DNA from 2 places in the Halobacillus sp. AWM4_238 genome. Region 2 is predicted to be linked to the other one. Evidence: riboswitches for the same ligand, from Rfam matches in the RefSeq annotation. Region 2 holds a riboswitch; the other holds the start of a gene.

Region 1 (7,896 bases), 760 kb from region 2:
AGGAAGTTCGGCGGCTTGCCTGAATTGGAGTGGATGGTGAGATTCGTCAGGAGCATGCCGATTGTCCTCCCTTTCGCAAGCAGCGGGATCAGAAGGAGCAGTGCGACATGGATGATGATGAAGGCTTTCCAAAAGACGGGGTTGGGATCGAAGCCGCGCCCTGTGTCCTGTGTTGCTGTATAGAGGATCGCGAGGAAGCCGGATACTAAGAGTTCAAGTCCTGTGCCTATGAATCTGAGGAACAAGTTTCTTTCGGACATAAGTGTCCCTCCTTTCTGTGTTGTATTCTATGGGTTTTTGTAGTCATCGGTTTGCCCATTCACCCAGAACGAAGGAAAAGAGATGGAGCTTTTGCCCCATCTCTTTTTCAATGACTATCCTTTTTTCAGCTTTCGAAGCCCTTTTTATGTCCTGTTTCACACTAAATTTCAATCGGAATGTGCTCCTTCGACAAATTGTGCGTTTTCTGTCATAGCATTCTCCCCTCACTTTCTTTATACTGGATTAGGATTCTATAAAGTTATTATGAAAGGATCGATACCATGAAGAAATTCAATTACGTCCCATGGGTCGTGGGACTTTCCATCGCTATCAACCTGATCGTTGTGGCCTTATTGTTCTTACCGAAAATCGATGGGGATCTCGGATTCAACATCAAGCTCCTGCCCCTCTTGAATGCGGTCCTCAATTCCTTTACGTTTGTGTTCCTGTTGGCTGCGTTGTTCATGATCATCAGGAAAAATGTAAAGTGGCACAAGCGCTTCATTTTCGCGGCGTTCACATCGACGGCTCTTTTCCTCATTTCGTACTTGACGTACCATTCGATGGCGGAGTCGACGTCCTTCGGCGGTGAAGGAATCGTTGCGACGATCTATTATTTCATTTTGATCACCCATATCGTACTGGCGGCGCTCATCGTTCCCCTCGCCCTGCTCACGTTGTTCCGCGGGCTTGCGATGAAGGTGGATAAGCACAGGAAGATTGCGAGATGGACAATGCCGCTTTGGCTGTATGTCAGTTTGACGGGCGTCATCGTATACTTGATGATCTCCCCTTATTATTGATGAACGACAAGAAGCGGCAAAGCGCCTGTCTTTTTGTCGAAAGTCTTTCCTTTCTTATTGGAGGATATTATTGTAAGATAATAGTTAGATAGACATTGAAAAGGTTTTCCTTTATTTTTTTGCTCGTCACGTTTCATTTTTCCTATCCGGGGAAAATATACCATTTAGGTCAAAATTTAAGGAGACAATCATGGACTTACTCCAATTTATGAAAAATGAAGGTTTCACAGCTGCCAAGTTCTCCTCGTTGACTGGTGATGATGTCCAATTGATTTTGGATGATGTGACCTCCACGGAAGACCTGTATCGATTGATGGAAGCGACGCCGACCTCCGTCTCGTATTACCCCTATGAACGTGTCCCTTATTTCGATTGTTTCATAGATCACAACGTATTGAAGCTGCGTTTATCCAAAGCATGATCCTACGCTCCGGTCGACTGCGGTTGACCGGAGCTTTCTGTTTTTTTACGAAAATGGTGGTTTACAAATCTACGACTCTCCGCTAGGATGGATTCAAAGGACAACAACTGCATACGCATCAGGCACTAGGGGAGCTGCACGAAGCGGCTGAGAGGAATGGATTCCGACCCTTGGAACCCGAACTAGATAATACTAGCGTGGGGAAGTGCGGTCGTCATTCACAAGGACCTTTTTCAGAATTTCCTTACTAGAATGGGTAGACTGCATTCCCGGCGGATGCAGTTTTTTTGTGCTCAAAAAAAGGAGGAATAGAAATGGATAACAACAATTGTGGAACGTCAAGAATCGCGGGGTGCTCCTTCTCGGTCCACCCGATGTCAGACCAATTCGTGGAGTACATCAAGGACAGTTTGAAAGAAGTGGACAGCTCAAAAGTGTGGATGAAGACGGATGACGTTACGACGACGGTTCGTGGCCGGATGGAGCATGTCTTCGATGTTACGGAAGCGATTCTTTTACATATCGCGAAAACGGGTGTGCATGTCGCATTCCAAGGCACCTTTTCCATCGGCTGTCCGGGAGATTCGTCCGGGGACGTGCCTATGGATGAATCAGAGGAACGCTTGAACAAGCCGCAGTCCAAAGAAATCGAACAGCGGATCGCAGCAAAATTCTCCCTCTACCCAATGGGTGGCGGCGATTATATGGACACCATCTACAGACAGATCGAAGCGATGAAAGAAAAAGGCGTCGAAGTTACGCCCGCTCACTACTCGACCCGCCTGGACGGAGATACGCGCGACATTTTCACAGGACTTGAGGATGTATTCAGAGAGACGGAAGCGAGCGGTTCTTCTCATACAGTGATGACCGTGACGGTCTCGGCCAACAGCCCTTCCCATAAGGATGAGCGCGCATGAACAGTTGGAAGTTAAAAGAAATCGTCGTCATGTCCGTCCTTTCTGTCGTCTTCGCCGTCGTATATCTCGCGTTCCTGCCGGTCGGAAAAATCCTCGTCGGTTTCTTCGGACCGATCGGCTATGACCTCATCTTCGGCATCTGGTTCATCGTCTCGATCATTGCGGCCTATATCATCCGCAAACCCGGCGCCGCGTTTTTATCCGAAACGATTGCCGCAGCGGTCGAAGTGCTGCTCGGCAATGCGGTCGGTCCGATGCTGCTTGTTTCAGGGATGATCCAGGGGCTCGGGGCAGAATCCGCCTTCGCGATGACGAGGTACAAGCGGTATGACCTGTTCACCCTCATGCTTGCCGGTGTGATGGCGGCCGTGTTCAGCTTCGTCTGGGGCTACTTCCTCTCAGGATTCGCAGCGCTCAGCAAAGGGTACGTCGTTGCCATGTTCATCGCCCGCGTCATCAGTGGGGCGCTCATCTCAGGTGTCGCTGGAAAAGCGCTCAGTGATGCCTTAGCGAAGACCGGCGTCCTTTCAAGCTTTGCGTTAGGAAAAGAATACCGAAGGAAGCGAGCCGCATGAAGCATGAAGTGATACGCGTCGAAGGCCTCACCCTCTTTTATGAGGAAAGACAGGAACCTGTGCTGTCAAGCCTCGACTTTTCCATCGAAGAAGGAGAAAGCGTCCTCCTCCTCGGTCCGAGTGGGTCCGGGAAAAGCTCGCTCACCCATAGTTTGAACGGACTCTATCCACGCGAACTGGATGGTTCCATGAAAGGTGAGATTCTCGTAAAAGGAAGACGGACAGATTCTTACCGTGCGGGGGCCATGGCGCAGAACGTCGGCGTCGTTTTCCAAGATCCTGAGACGCAATTCTGCATGATCACGGTCGAAGACGAAGTGGCTTTCGGGTTGGAAAACTTGAATACGCCTCATACGTCGATGGTGGGAAAAGTGGACAAGGCCCTGCGTCAGGTCGGGATGGAAGAATACAAAACAGCGGACATCTCCTCCCTCTCCGGGGGACAGAAGCAGAAAGTTGCCCTTGCCTGCATCCTCGCGATGGAGCCTGATGTTTTGATCCTCGATGAACCGACAGCCAATCTGGACCCGATCGCAAGGAAGGAATTCATTCAGCTTTTGACAACATTGAAAGAGGAACTCTCATTCACTCTGCTTGTCATCGAGCATAAGTTGGACGGCTGGTTGAACTTGTTGGAACGAGTTCTTGTCATCGATGAAGATGGGAAGCTCGCCTACGATGGTCCGCTTCACGACCATTTGAAAACGTATGCTCGTGAAATCCATGAGATGGGCATCCAGCTTCCTTACGCGACAAGGACAGCTCTGGAACAAGGCTGGCCTGCCCCCTACCCGCTTCACATCGAAGAAATGCCGTCAAAAGAAACATTCAAAGCCCCTGCCCCATCCGCACAGACGGGTGACGCATGGTTGCAAGCAGAGGATGTGCATTGGAAGTCGATTTTGCGGAACATCGATGTCACCATCCATGAAGGGGAATGGATTGCGATCGTCGGTGAAAACGGGAGTGGAAAGTCTTCGTTGTCGAGAATCCTTGCAGGCATCGGGTCATCGAGCACAGGAACCGTTACCCTGCATGGCCGTCCCATGAAGAAATGGAAAGAACAGGACCTTCGAACAGAGATCGGCTATGTGTTCCAAAACCCGGAACACGAGTTCATTACCGATCGCGTCTATGACGAAGTTGCCTTCAGTCTCCGTCATGCCGGGATGAAGGAAGATGAGTGGACCAAAATTGTCGAAGAAACGTTAGCGTTCTGCCGTTTGGAAGGACTCGCAAATCAGCATCCTTTCCTTCTAAGTCAAGGACAGAAAAGACGGTTGAGTGTTGCAACGATGATCGTCGAGGACCAGCGAATACTGTTCCTCGATGAACCGACGTTCGGACAGGATGAAAAGTCGACCGCTGACTTGATGTCCCTCTTAAAACAGAAGCACGAAAATGGAACGACAGTTGTGATGATTACGCATGATATGGAGCTCGTGGACAACTATGCGACAAGGGTGCTTGTCATGAAAGATGGCGAAATCACCTTTGACGGTCAGCCGGAAAAACTCTGGTCACGATCAGATTTGTCTGACCATCACCTGGAGCTGCCTCCAAGAGAACTGTGGAAGCGTGCCCTAGCCGAGCGGAAGGAGCGTCACTATGTTTCTTCATGACTTGAATCCAACGGTCAAGGCATTGACGATCATCGGGGCGGTCTTCCTGTTGGCCTTCGTGTTCGATCCTGTCACGCCTTTGATCTACATCGTATGGACGATCATTGTCACATTCGTGTTCGGAACGTTTAAGAAAAGGTATTATCTGTATTACTTCCTGCCGTTCACGCTGTTCGCCTTCGGGATGTTTTGGACGACAATCGTCTTTTCCGACAAACCGGCGGTTGATGCCGATGCATTTACGGTCTTTGGGATGGATATCCCTTCCGAAGACATTTGGACCGCTGCATCTCTAGGCTTAAGGGTCCTTGCGTTCGCCAGTCTGTCGCTGTTGTTCCTGTTCACGACAAACATGGTCCATTTCATCTTGAGTTTGATCCAACAGTTGAAGCTTCCCCCGAAAATCGCTTACGGGGTGTTGGCGGGTTACCGGTTCTTGCCGATGTTGAAGACAGAGTTCCAACAAATCCGTGCCGCGCATCGCATCCGTGGCGTCAACCGACCGGATTCGTGGAAAGAAAGACTCTTGCAGTATCAACGGTTTGCCATTCCGCTCCTGGCTGGTGCGATCCGGAAAGCGGAGCGGACAGCGATTGCGATGGAATCGAAAGGCTTCACTGGGGAGAAAGAGCGCACGTTTTACCGGCCGATGAAAGTGCACCGGAAGGACTGGCTTTTTCCCGTGATGATGTTCGGAATGCTCGGAGCGACGATTGCCGTCTCCATCTATCTCGGATATTTTTCCTGGTATGATGGACAGCTTTAAAAAGAGGAAATGCTATAGAAAACCGCCCCCGTTACCATCAGGGGCGGTTTTCCTACGCTTTTTTTCTCATTCTAAGGCGCTACGTATATCTTCCAAATCACTACTGTATTGGATACTTGTGACGTGATCGTCCTCATTCGTTTGTGCGTTCCCTTTTACAACCATCGTGTTCGTTTCTTTGGTTAGGTTATTCGTATAGGACAAGTTGACAGTGAAGGTGTAATAGTTGTCTTTTTCTTCTATCTCTATATCATCGACTTTCACTTTATAGTCTGGGTGCGCTAAACGCACGAACCATAACCCCATATTGGCATTTACAATATAATCTTCGAAAAAACGTTCACTCATATAGGGTGCGAAATGTTCCATGTTATAATCACTTAACGTCTTGGCTAACTTTTGGATGCCTCCATCATAGCTGTTGATGACCTTCTCCTGCTCCTCGGTGGGACCTGTGAACATATGTTGCAGAACGGTCTGAATGTTTTGCTCACTTTCAGATTCTTCTGCTTCGATCCCTGTGTCCTCTGTATTTGTGCACCCTGCAACTATTAAGAAAATAACTACCAACAAAACTGGTTTCAAATAGTTTTTCATGAGTCAATTTCCTCCTCATTCGCCACTTCTTCTTAATCCTTCCATACGAAAGAGCCAGGTCATCCGTTTCAAAATATTCCCATGTACCAAAAAAGACAGGAGAGACTCACCTTCTCCTGTCTTCTTTCATCAAGAACCACTCACCTCATACACCATTTCCTCTGGATGTTTCCTTCTTATAATGGCCATCCGGGAAAAGTGGATGCCTACAAATACTAGCCCGGCATATAATACCGCCATTCCGTACCCACCGATCACATGGCCGACAATGATACCCAAGGCTCCGAGGATTTTCCCGAACTGAAAAACGAGTCCGTTGAAGGCCATGTAAGCGCCCCGCCTTGTATCATCGACGATTTCAGCAAGGATCGACTGCCTCGTAGGGACATACATCAGTTCTCCGATGGATAGGACGATGACAGCGATAAACAGCCCCGGGATGTGGTTACTGAAGGCAAGGAACGCATAACCGAGCCCGAATAAGGCGAAACCGGCATACATGATCGGTTCTTCTCTCTTCCCTTTGATCCATTTAGAGAAAAGCGATGTGAACAGCACGATGAACAATGTGTTCGCGACCGTCAGCAGACTGAGCAGCCGGATGCCGTCCAGTTCAAAAGAAATCAGACCGAAGAGATCCATCATGTTGGAAGCGATGTCCTGTTCCAAACGAACCGAGATGAAATTGTTGCGCTGGAATTCGATGCCCAGGATGGCGATGCCGCCAATGGTAAAAGCCAGAAACGGGATGTCTTTCATGACGAGGCTGTAATTTTTCAATACTGGCTTAAGCCCGTACCCATCTCTCACTTTTTCTTCACTTACTACGTATGTATCCGTGATTTTCGTACTCGTCATCCAGAGTGTCAGCAAGCTGATGCCTAAGAGGACGGCGATCAACTCGAAGAGGTTCCGCTCGAAAAACCAGCCGCCGATCATGAGTCCGATCATCATCGACATGTTGATCGCCCAGTAGTTGATCGCATACATAAACGCCCGTGAGTCTTTTGTGCTGACATCGATGAGCATCGCTTCAGCGGCCGGATTCACCAGTCCTCCAGCTATTCCGACGAGCAGCAGCATGAAAAACGTCACCCACGCCGATTGGAACCAAGGCGAGTTTGCGAAGAACATGCCGATGAAGGCCACAAGTTTCAGCACTTCCCCTGTTACCATCAAGCGTTTCCTGCCAATGATATCCGCCAAGTACCCGCCATAGAGGCCTGTCAGGAACTGGGCCCCGACTTGGATCAGCAAGAGAATGCCTGCGACCGTCGCATTGATTTCTTTTGTAAAATAGATGGCCATAAAAGGAAACACAGCCGCTCCTACGACCCGGCTTAGGAAAGATGTATAAATACGAATCCGGATGTTCGGGTGCAATTCTTTGAACATGGTACCTCCTCCTTCGTTCCCTCTATTATGGTCTTTCCAAAAAGGGGTAAAAAGGGTACAATTTAGAAAAATCTGTCCCCTTTTAGGAGGTCATCCCATGCAGGTCGAACGCTACTTTACATTGCGGGCCCATTTATATGAGCGGGAAGAAGCGCAAACGATCGTTTTCAAATTGCAGGAGCTTGAAAACATTTGGTACTGCTCACAAAAAAATGCAAAACGAATACTAAAAGACTTGGAAAGCAGCGGAAAGCTTTCTTACATACCCGGCAGAGGGCGCGGCAAACCGTCCACGCTCCGGTTCCCGCAGTCGTTCCAAAAGGAAGTGGAAGATTTCGTCACCGCTTGTGTAGAGCGGGACGAGCTGGATGAAGCCGCCCACCTCCTGCGCCTGCCCATCCCGAAGTCCTGGATCGCCAAGGTGTCCTATGATATTCGCAAGATGTTCAGCTACAGAGAGCAGGGAAATCCGAAAGACATCCTTCATTCTTTCATCGCTCGGCCGCTGACGACGCTCGACCCTTTGGAAGTTTCCA
Region 2 (7,896 bases):
GTAACGCTCATAAGGGAGCGTCAAATTTGAGTTGATTTGTGTCCTCACGCCGCGTTCATGGGCGTATTTCAATAAAGGGACCACATAGTTTTCCACAGACTTCTTCGACATCATCGGTTCCCCGCCCGTGATGCTGAGCGTCCTCAGATGAGGAATTTCATCCAGCCGTTTTCTGAGCAGGTCCATCGGCAGAGCCTCCGGGTCCTTCGCTCCTAACGTATATCCGACAGCACAGTGCTCACAACGCATGTTGCAGAGGGTCGTCGTCGTAAATTCAATATTCGATAGGGTCATGCTTCCGTGTTCTTCTACATCCATATACGCTTCCCACGGGTCATAAGAAGGGGTAAGCGTCTGAAGCTTCATGTTCGTACTCATAAAATATGAAACTTCCTTTCTATAAATTTTATTCGGTCGATCACCTCTCCCATTTTACCATTAATATGACGAAAACCATACAATATGCGTCCACGCTTTTATGGAAAGAGGAGATCAAGGGTGTGACATCGAAGGTTATGGGGTAACGATTAGCACAAGGGGGAGTCAGAAGATGAATCAAACCGTACTTATTACAGGAGCATCCAGTGGTTTTGGTTTCCATACAGCTGTGAAATGTGCAGAAAAAGGGTTTCGTGTCATCGCAACGATGAGAAATATAGAAAAGGCATCGGTGTATGAGGCGCTCGAGGAGGAGATACAAAAGCGAATCGAAATATGGCCCTTGGATGTGACAGATGCCCAGTCGCTTGAGCGTTTTTCGGAAAAAGTGAATACGTTGGACCGATTGGACATCCTCGTCAACAATGCCGGTTACGCTGTCGGGGGATTCCTTGAACAGGTGCCCTTAGAAACGTATCGCAAACAGTTCGAGACGAATGTCTTCGGTGTAATCGCCGTAACCCAAGCGGTGCTGCCGTTCATGCGCAACCAGGGGAGAGGGAAGATTCTGAATGTGAGCAGTGTGAGTGGATTGATCGGTTTTCCGGGATTGTCTGCCTATGTTTCTTCCAAACACGCCTTGGAAGGGTTGTCGGAAAGTCTCCGTTTTGAAGTGAAACCGTTCGGCATTGATGTCGCCCTGATCGAACCGGGCTCTTATCAGACAAATATTTGGTCCACAGGTCTTGAAATGCCGGAGGCGCTCGAAGATCCGGATTCTCCTTACGCTGATTACATAAAAGGGTTGTGGAGTGCGTTGAATAAAGAAACCCACGGAAATCCTCAGGATGTGTCTGATTTGATGGTGGGATTGATGGAAAAAGAATCGCTTGTGAAACTCCGCTATCCGATCGGTGCAGGCGTACGTGCCAATGTGTGGTTCAAAAGACTGCTTCCATGGAAGTGGCTGGAGAAAACCGTGTTACAAACAATCCTTGGAAAAGAGAAATCGAAAGGAGTGGGGTTGAATGGAAAACGTGATGCGTGGAGCCGAGGAGATGCGCTTCGAGGGTAATGAAGTCGGCATCCTCATCTCTCACGGCTTTACAGGAACGACACAAAGCATGAAGCCTCTAGCAGAAGCGTATGCAAGGGCCGGGTACACTGTCTATTGTCCACGTTTGAAAGGACACGGAACGACTCCAGAAGACATGGAGTCAACCTCTCATTTGGACTGGGTGCAGTCCGTGGAACAAGCGTATGACTGGTTAAGTGAGAGATGTTCAAAAATATTCGCCGTCGGTCTATCGATGGGAGGAACGCTCGCTTTGTATATGGCGAGTGAACACAGGGATATTGATGGAGTCATTCCGATCAATGCGGCGATCGATGTTCCTGCACTTGAAAACAGCCAGGGAACAGACGAACGCTTTTTAGACGCGATCGGATCGGATATCAAAGATTCAGAGACCGTTGAACTTGCCTATGAGCGCACACCGGTACAATCGATTGGCGAGCTCGTCACATTGATGGGAAAGGTGAGAGACCGGCTTGATGAAATTCACTGTCCGATCATGATATTCGTATCCGATGAAGACCATGTCGTGCCACCCCACAATTCAGAAGTCATTTTTGAATCGGTGTTTTCTGAACATAAAGAGATCATCCATCTGGAGAACAGTTACCACGTGGCGACACTGGACCATGACAAAGATATGATCATCGAACGTACCCTGGAATTCTTCCAAATGTATACGAACACGAAGTGATTGCCCGGGAAATAGAAAAGGTTTTGTAATCGAGTAAAAAGTTTATTATAATAGAGACAAATCAAGAAAAGTAAACGGTATAAAGCCTTCAAGGGGAGCCTTCCGGCTGAGAGTGAATGTTTAATTCAGACCCTTCGAACCTGTCAGTTAATACTGGCGTAGGGATGGCGGCTTTTTTGATGGTGCAATGCAAAAGCGGGATTCCTCCATCAGGAAGCTTCCCTATTTGGCGTTGCTTTTTTTGTGTCTAAATTTAGGAGGAATGTAACTATGAGAAATCGTGGCGTTTTATTTCTAGTAGAAATCGCGATTTTTTCAGCTCTCGCATTATTGTTGGATATCATCCCGTTTCTTTCATTTAAGCTATGGGCACAGGGAGGATCGGTATCCTTTGCCATGGTCCCCGTGTTCATCATGGCCTTCCGCTGGGGAGTGAAAGGCGGGATCACGACCGGCCTGCTTTTAGGAATCTATCAAATTATGACAGGCGCCTATATTATGACCCCTCTTCAGGCGTTTCTGGATTATGTTGTTGCTTTTGCCGTCATTGGAACGGCCGGACTAGTAGCAAAACCGCTTTGGAATGCGATCAAGTCGAATAAGTACCGCCAGTTGATCGGATGGATTATTGTCGGCTGCCTGATTGGAAGTGTGCTGCGCTTTTTCGGTCACTTTTTTGCTGGCATCGTGTTCTACGGTGAGTTCGCTCCAGAAGGACAGCCGGTCTGGTTGTATTCCCTCGTCTATAACGGCGGATACATGCTCCCGGCGTTTATCTTAAGCAGCATCGTCGTCAGTCTCCTTTTTGTCAAACGACCAAAACTATTAAGCCACTAACAATCATCCCCCGCTCGATATCAAAATCGAGCGGGGGATTTTCATTATCCTTTTGTCCTCAAATTCTATAAACACTCCCGATTCTTGAAGGCTCCGTTTCGAGACTTTTGTTGAGTGGATGGGGGCTGCGGGGAATAGCTCGCTTTCCGCGGGAGCGCGGTGAGCCTCCTCGGACTGCGTCCTGTGGGGTCTCACCCTGCACTTTTTTCCCGCAGGAGTCTCGCCATTCCCCTCCGCCCCTTTGTCAGATAAGTGTCTCGAAACCACTTCCATAATTAGGTGCTTTCTATGCTTATGGGGAGCTATAACACAAATCTTCCATCGTATCGTAACCGCTAGTTATCGAGCGCTTTCTTACTATAGGTTGTTATGATAGAAGATGTTCCATCCTGGTATAGGGGTTCGTTTCTCCCATAATCAAATGGGGTGGTTGGGAAGCTGCGAGACTCCCGCGGGAATGGATTGGCTGGCGAGACCCCGCAGAGCTTTAGCTGGCTTGCCTTAATCACCAAAGGAAAGCGATTAGCTTCCCAACCACCCCTGACGCTCAACTCAGCAACGAACCCCGAATACATCTCGAATCTGAGTCTTCCAAAATCCTTCCATATAGTCGATAAAAATGCGTATGATTTGATGTTTTTCGCGTATCCAGGTTTGAAACGGTTCATTATAGTGAAAATAAGATAAGCACTCGATATAAGGAGGCTTCATGATGAGTCGTTTGAAACGGATTTGGAAAAGTAAGTGGTTTTGGATCATCGTCATTATCATAGCTATTCTCAGTGTTACGATTGCTTACCACACGTCTTGGAAATCACTGCCTGAGGGGATTTCTTACGAAGGCGAAACGCACGAGATGGAAAATATCGAATTCTATCGTGATTTAACATACGAAAATGAGGCAGGAAAGACGGTTCATGATCTTCAGGTTTTTGAAGAGATCAACAAGACGATTTCGGAAGCCGAGGACTTCATTGTTGCCGATATGTTTTTATTCAATGGCTACACGAATGGAAAGAACGAATTTCCTCAAATCTCCAGCAATTTAGTGGACGCCATACTAAAAAGAAAAGAGGAAGTCCCTGATCTGAAGGTCGTCTTTATAACCGATCAGATCAATACAGTTTACGGATCTTATGAGTCCGAGACAATCAAGCGTCTGGAGGACGGCGGGGTTGATGTCGTATTGACCAATTTGAATAAATTGAGGGATTCAAATCCGTTATATTCGAGCGTCTGGCGGCTGTTATTTTCGTGGATGGGCACAGGAGACAACGGTTGGATCAAGAATCCTCTAGCCAAAGAAGCTCCGGATGTGTCGCTCCGATCTTACATGAAGCTGTTGAACATCAAGGCGAACCATAGGAAAATTCTCGTAACCGAAAACGCTGCGATCGTCTCGACAGCCAACCCTCATGATGCCAGCGGGTATCATGAAAATGTAGCGTTCAAGATGACAGGACCAATCATTAAGGATATTTTAGAGGCGGAAGAAGCGGTCGTGAACTATTCTGGGGAAGCGGATTTTCCTGAATATGAAAATCGTTCGTGGGAGAAACAGAAAGGCCCGCTGACGGCTCAATTTGTTACGGAAGGGAAGATTTATCGAGCCATTCTTGATGAATTGTCTGCTGCTGGTGAAGGGGACACCGTCTGGCTCGGGATGTACTATTTGGCTGATAAGAAAATCATGAGCTCGCTCGATGATGCGGCGAATCGTGGTGCGACTGTTAACATCGTGATGGACCCGAACAAGAAGGCGTTTGGTCATGAAAAGACCGGCATCCCTAATTTACCTGTAGCGGCCGAGTTGCAGCGTCTTGGGAATGAGAATATTCACCTGCGCTGGTATGACGTCAATATCGAACAGTATCACACGAAAATGCTGTACATCGACCATCCCGGGGAAGATGTCATCATCGCGGGGTCTGCCAACTACACGCGGCGAAACCTTGCCAATTTAAACTTGGAAGCAGATGTTGTCATCAAAGGAAATGGTGAAGAACAAGTGTTTACCGACGTCAACGACTATTTCAATCGCATTTGGAACAATGAGAACGGACATTTCACAGCGGATTACAAAGAATATCAGGATAATCTGACTTTCATTCGCTATGCCACGTATTACTTGCAAAAATGGACATGGTTTACCACTTATTGATTAAAGAAGAGCGCACATACCGTGCGCTCTTTTTGTGTACATACAGAAGGGTTCATTCCTACGAGGAGCACTTTCCCTTCATCAAAATCTTCTTTGTATTCTTCTGTTCTGTATGCCAATCAACGCCCTGATTGGTGCAGAGGTTGCTGATCCTACCTTTGATATCCTGTTGTTTAGATGGTATGGGGAATTCCCATCGTTGGTTTCAAGTTGGATCGCTCCCTTTTAATAGCTGCTACGGTATGGAGTGTACCCGGGTGGATGTTCATAAAACGTGTGGATGGGCTGAGGTTTATCAAAAAGCCGAAAATGATTTCAAACAAAATATGAAAGTATCGATAGAAATCTGAATCGATCACTTGATATGCAGATTTATCGACTAAAAATTAGAATAGATTCAGTGAACTCCTAATCGTTCTTAAGGAGCATCCTCTTGCAGGAATCTGTCCAAACATCTCGAATTACATACAAGATTGGAGGGAAGAAAATGAAATCAAAGGTTATTGCTACGTTTTCTATTTGTGCCCATGACCCCGATACAGGCGAATGGGGCGTGGCTGTGCAATCGAAGTTCTTAGGTGTCGGATCTATTGTGCCTTGGGCGAAAGCAGGTGTAGGAGCCATCGCTACACAGGCGTTTGCTAATCCGAAGTATGGACCGGACGGGCTGAGTCTTTTAGAACAAGGGCTGTCAGCTGAGGAAGTCATCGAGCGCTTAACGTCCGATGACCCACAAAAAGAAGACCGTCAAGTAGGGGTTGTAGATGCGAAAGGAAACGGAGCGACGTTTACAGGGAAGGATTGCTATGAGTGGGCAGGCGGGAAGGTAGGCAAACACTATGCCGCCCAAGGGAACATTCTGGTGAACGAAGAAACCGTTTCAGATATGGGAGAAGCTTTTGAAAGAGCGGAAGGTCCTCTTGCCGATCGGTTAATGACAGCAATCCAGGCGGCTCAGCGTGCCGGGGGCGACAGTCGGGGGAAACAATCGGCAGCCATCCTCGTCGTGAAAGATAAAGCAGGGTACGGGGAACTCAGTGACATCGCTGTGGATCTCCGTGTCGATGATCATCCAGAACCAATTGAAGAGCTTGGGCGCATCTATCAGCTTCACAAGCTCTACTTCGGCGAGACGCTTCCGGAGGATGTCGTTGATTTGGATGGGGATGTGAAGGTAGAGGTGGAGCGTCATTTGCGTCGTCTCGGTTACCTCACTTCAGAAAACGTAACCCCGGATGTATTGATCGATACGTTCACGACATACTTACACACGGAAAACTTTGAAAGCCGCGAGCAGGAGCGAGGGAAGATCGACGTAAAAGTCTTCGAATATATGAAAAATCAATGAACGAGAAGAGCCGCACGGAAAAGAGGTGCGGCTCTTCGATTGAACTCTTAAAACAGGGGGTTACAATGAAATCATTGGAGCGAACCAACACCGTCCCGGCCGTTTTGTATTTTCTGTGAACGTTTGTAAAAAGCGATTGTATATCCTTCATCCCAGGTATAAAATATAATTAAAGCAGGTCATCTGATGACCTGACTAGTATACATGGATTAAAAGCGTTGACAAATAGTGTGACGGGAGAGGATTTACATGATTTTGTTTGTAGCTTTAAGTGCGATACTTGCTCCTTTTATCTTTTTGGTTCTTTTACGGATGCCTGCGAAGAAAGGGATGTTGTATAGCGCTTTGATTGTCATTGGTCTTGCTTACTTCGTATGGGGTGTTGGGGAAAGGGTGATTGCTGCCTCGATTCTGGAGGGAGCGCATAAGACGTTAACCATCCTGTTTATTTTATTCGGAGCCATTGTGCTGTTGAATACGCTCAGAAACACGGGAGCGGTGGACCGGATCAATCAAGGGTTCCGGAACATCTCCAAAGATATGAGGGTACAGATTGTCATCGTGGCTTTCTTGTTTGGTGCCTTGATCGAAGGGGCGGCAGGGTTCGGGACTCCGGCTGCTGTGACAGGACCTTTGATGGTGGCTCTTGGATTCTCACCACTGGCGGCAGCAGCTCTTGCGCTTATCGCGGACAGTTCAGCCGTTTCTTACGGGGCTGTCGGCACACCAATCCAGGTCGGATTGAGTAATGTTCCAGGTGCCGATCTCTCATTATATAAAGAAATCGGAGTACAAGTCGCTTTCTTTGATCTGTTTGCCGGAAGCTTTATTCCACTCATTCTTGTCGTCATTTTAACCGTCTTCTTCGGGAAGGAGCGGAAGCTTAAAGATATCACGCAAATGATTCCGTGGACACTTATGATTGGTTTCACCTATACATTGTCCGCATTCCTTTACGCTAGTCTTTTCGGTCATGAGTTCGTTGCGATTTTAGCTTCCTTGACTGGTCTCTTCATTGCAACCGTAACGGCGAAAAAAGGCCTTCTGCTTCCTAAAGAACCCTGGCAGGAAGCCCTTCAGGAGGCAAAAGGTGCCGATGAACCCGTCTCTATGAGCTTGTGGGCGGCGTGGTCACCGTATGTCATCATTGTCCTGCTTTTGCTTGTGACTCGTATCGTTCCAGCGGTGAAAACTTTCGCTTTGACCTGGATTGATCTTTCATGGGCGGATATTTTAGGTGTCGAAGGGATTACCTCCTCTTGGCAGGTTCTCTATTCTCCTGGATCTGTATTAGTCTTTGCTGCCATGATGGCGGTCGTTGTGCAGAGGAAGTCTTTTGACCGGTTTACGAAGGCGGCGAAAGAATCTGTCTTATCCATGAAGGATGCGGCATTAGCGTTAGT

The links. Region 2 has a riboswitch for thiamine pyrophosphate ahead of thiT (energy-coupled thiamine transporter ThiT). Riboswitches for the same ligand answer to the same signal wherever they lie in the genome.
Region 1: linked by a shared signal. The riboswitch ahead of ACXACN_RS06625 (YkoF family thiamine/hydroxymethylpyrimidine-binding protein) and the one ahead of thiT (energy-coupled thiamine transporter ThiT) in region 2 are both predicted to bind thiamine pyrophosphate.

The regions. Positions count from the first base shown of each region.
Region 1 is NZ_JBSWSY010000002.1:1,301,139-1,309,034, forward strand. It holds gene ACXACN_RS06610 (RDD family protein) at 1-260, opposite strand, end outside; gene ACXACN_RS06615 (DUF420 domain-containing protein) at 543-1,064, shown strand; gene ACXACN_RS06620 (hypothetical protein) at 1,255-1,485, shown strand; TPP riboswitch at 1,603-1,706, shown strand; gene ACXACN_RS06625 (YkoF family thiamine/hydroxymethylpyrimidine-binding protein) at 1,800-2,405, shown strand; gene ACXACN_RS06630 (ECF transporter S component) at 2,402-2,980, shown strand; gene ACXACN_RS06635 (ABC transporter ATP-binding protein) at 2,977-4,602, shown strand; gene ACXACN_RS06640 (energy-coupling factor transporter transmembrane component T family protein) at 4,589-5,368, shown strand; gene ACXACN_RS06645 (hypothetical protein) at 5,435-5,965, opposite strand; gene ACXACN_RS06650 (MDR family MFS transporter) at 6,095-7,360, opposite strand; gene ACXACN_RS06655 (ABC transporter substrate-binding protein) at 7,458-7,896, shown strand, end outside.
Region 2 is NZ_JBSWSY010000002.1:542,538-550,433, forward strand. It holds gene yfkAB (radical SAM/CxCxxxxC motif protein YfkAB) at 1-378, opposite strand, end outside; gene ACXACN_RS02825 (SDR family oxidoreductase) at 551-1,453, shown strand; gene ACXACN_RS02830 (alpha/beta hydrolase) at 1,407-2,147, shown strand; TPP riboswitch at 2,229-2,329, shown strand; gene thiT (energy-coupled thiamine transporter ThiT) at 2,418-2,984, shown strand; gene ACXACN_RS02840 (phospholipase D family protein) at 3,697-5,145, shown strand; gene ACXACN_RS02845 (hypothetical protein) at 5,139-5,264, opposite strand; gene ACXACN_RS02850 (DUF1028 domain-containing protein) at 5,633-6,493, shown strand; gene ACXACN_RS02855 (L-lactate permease) at 6,743-7,896, shown strand, end outside.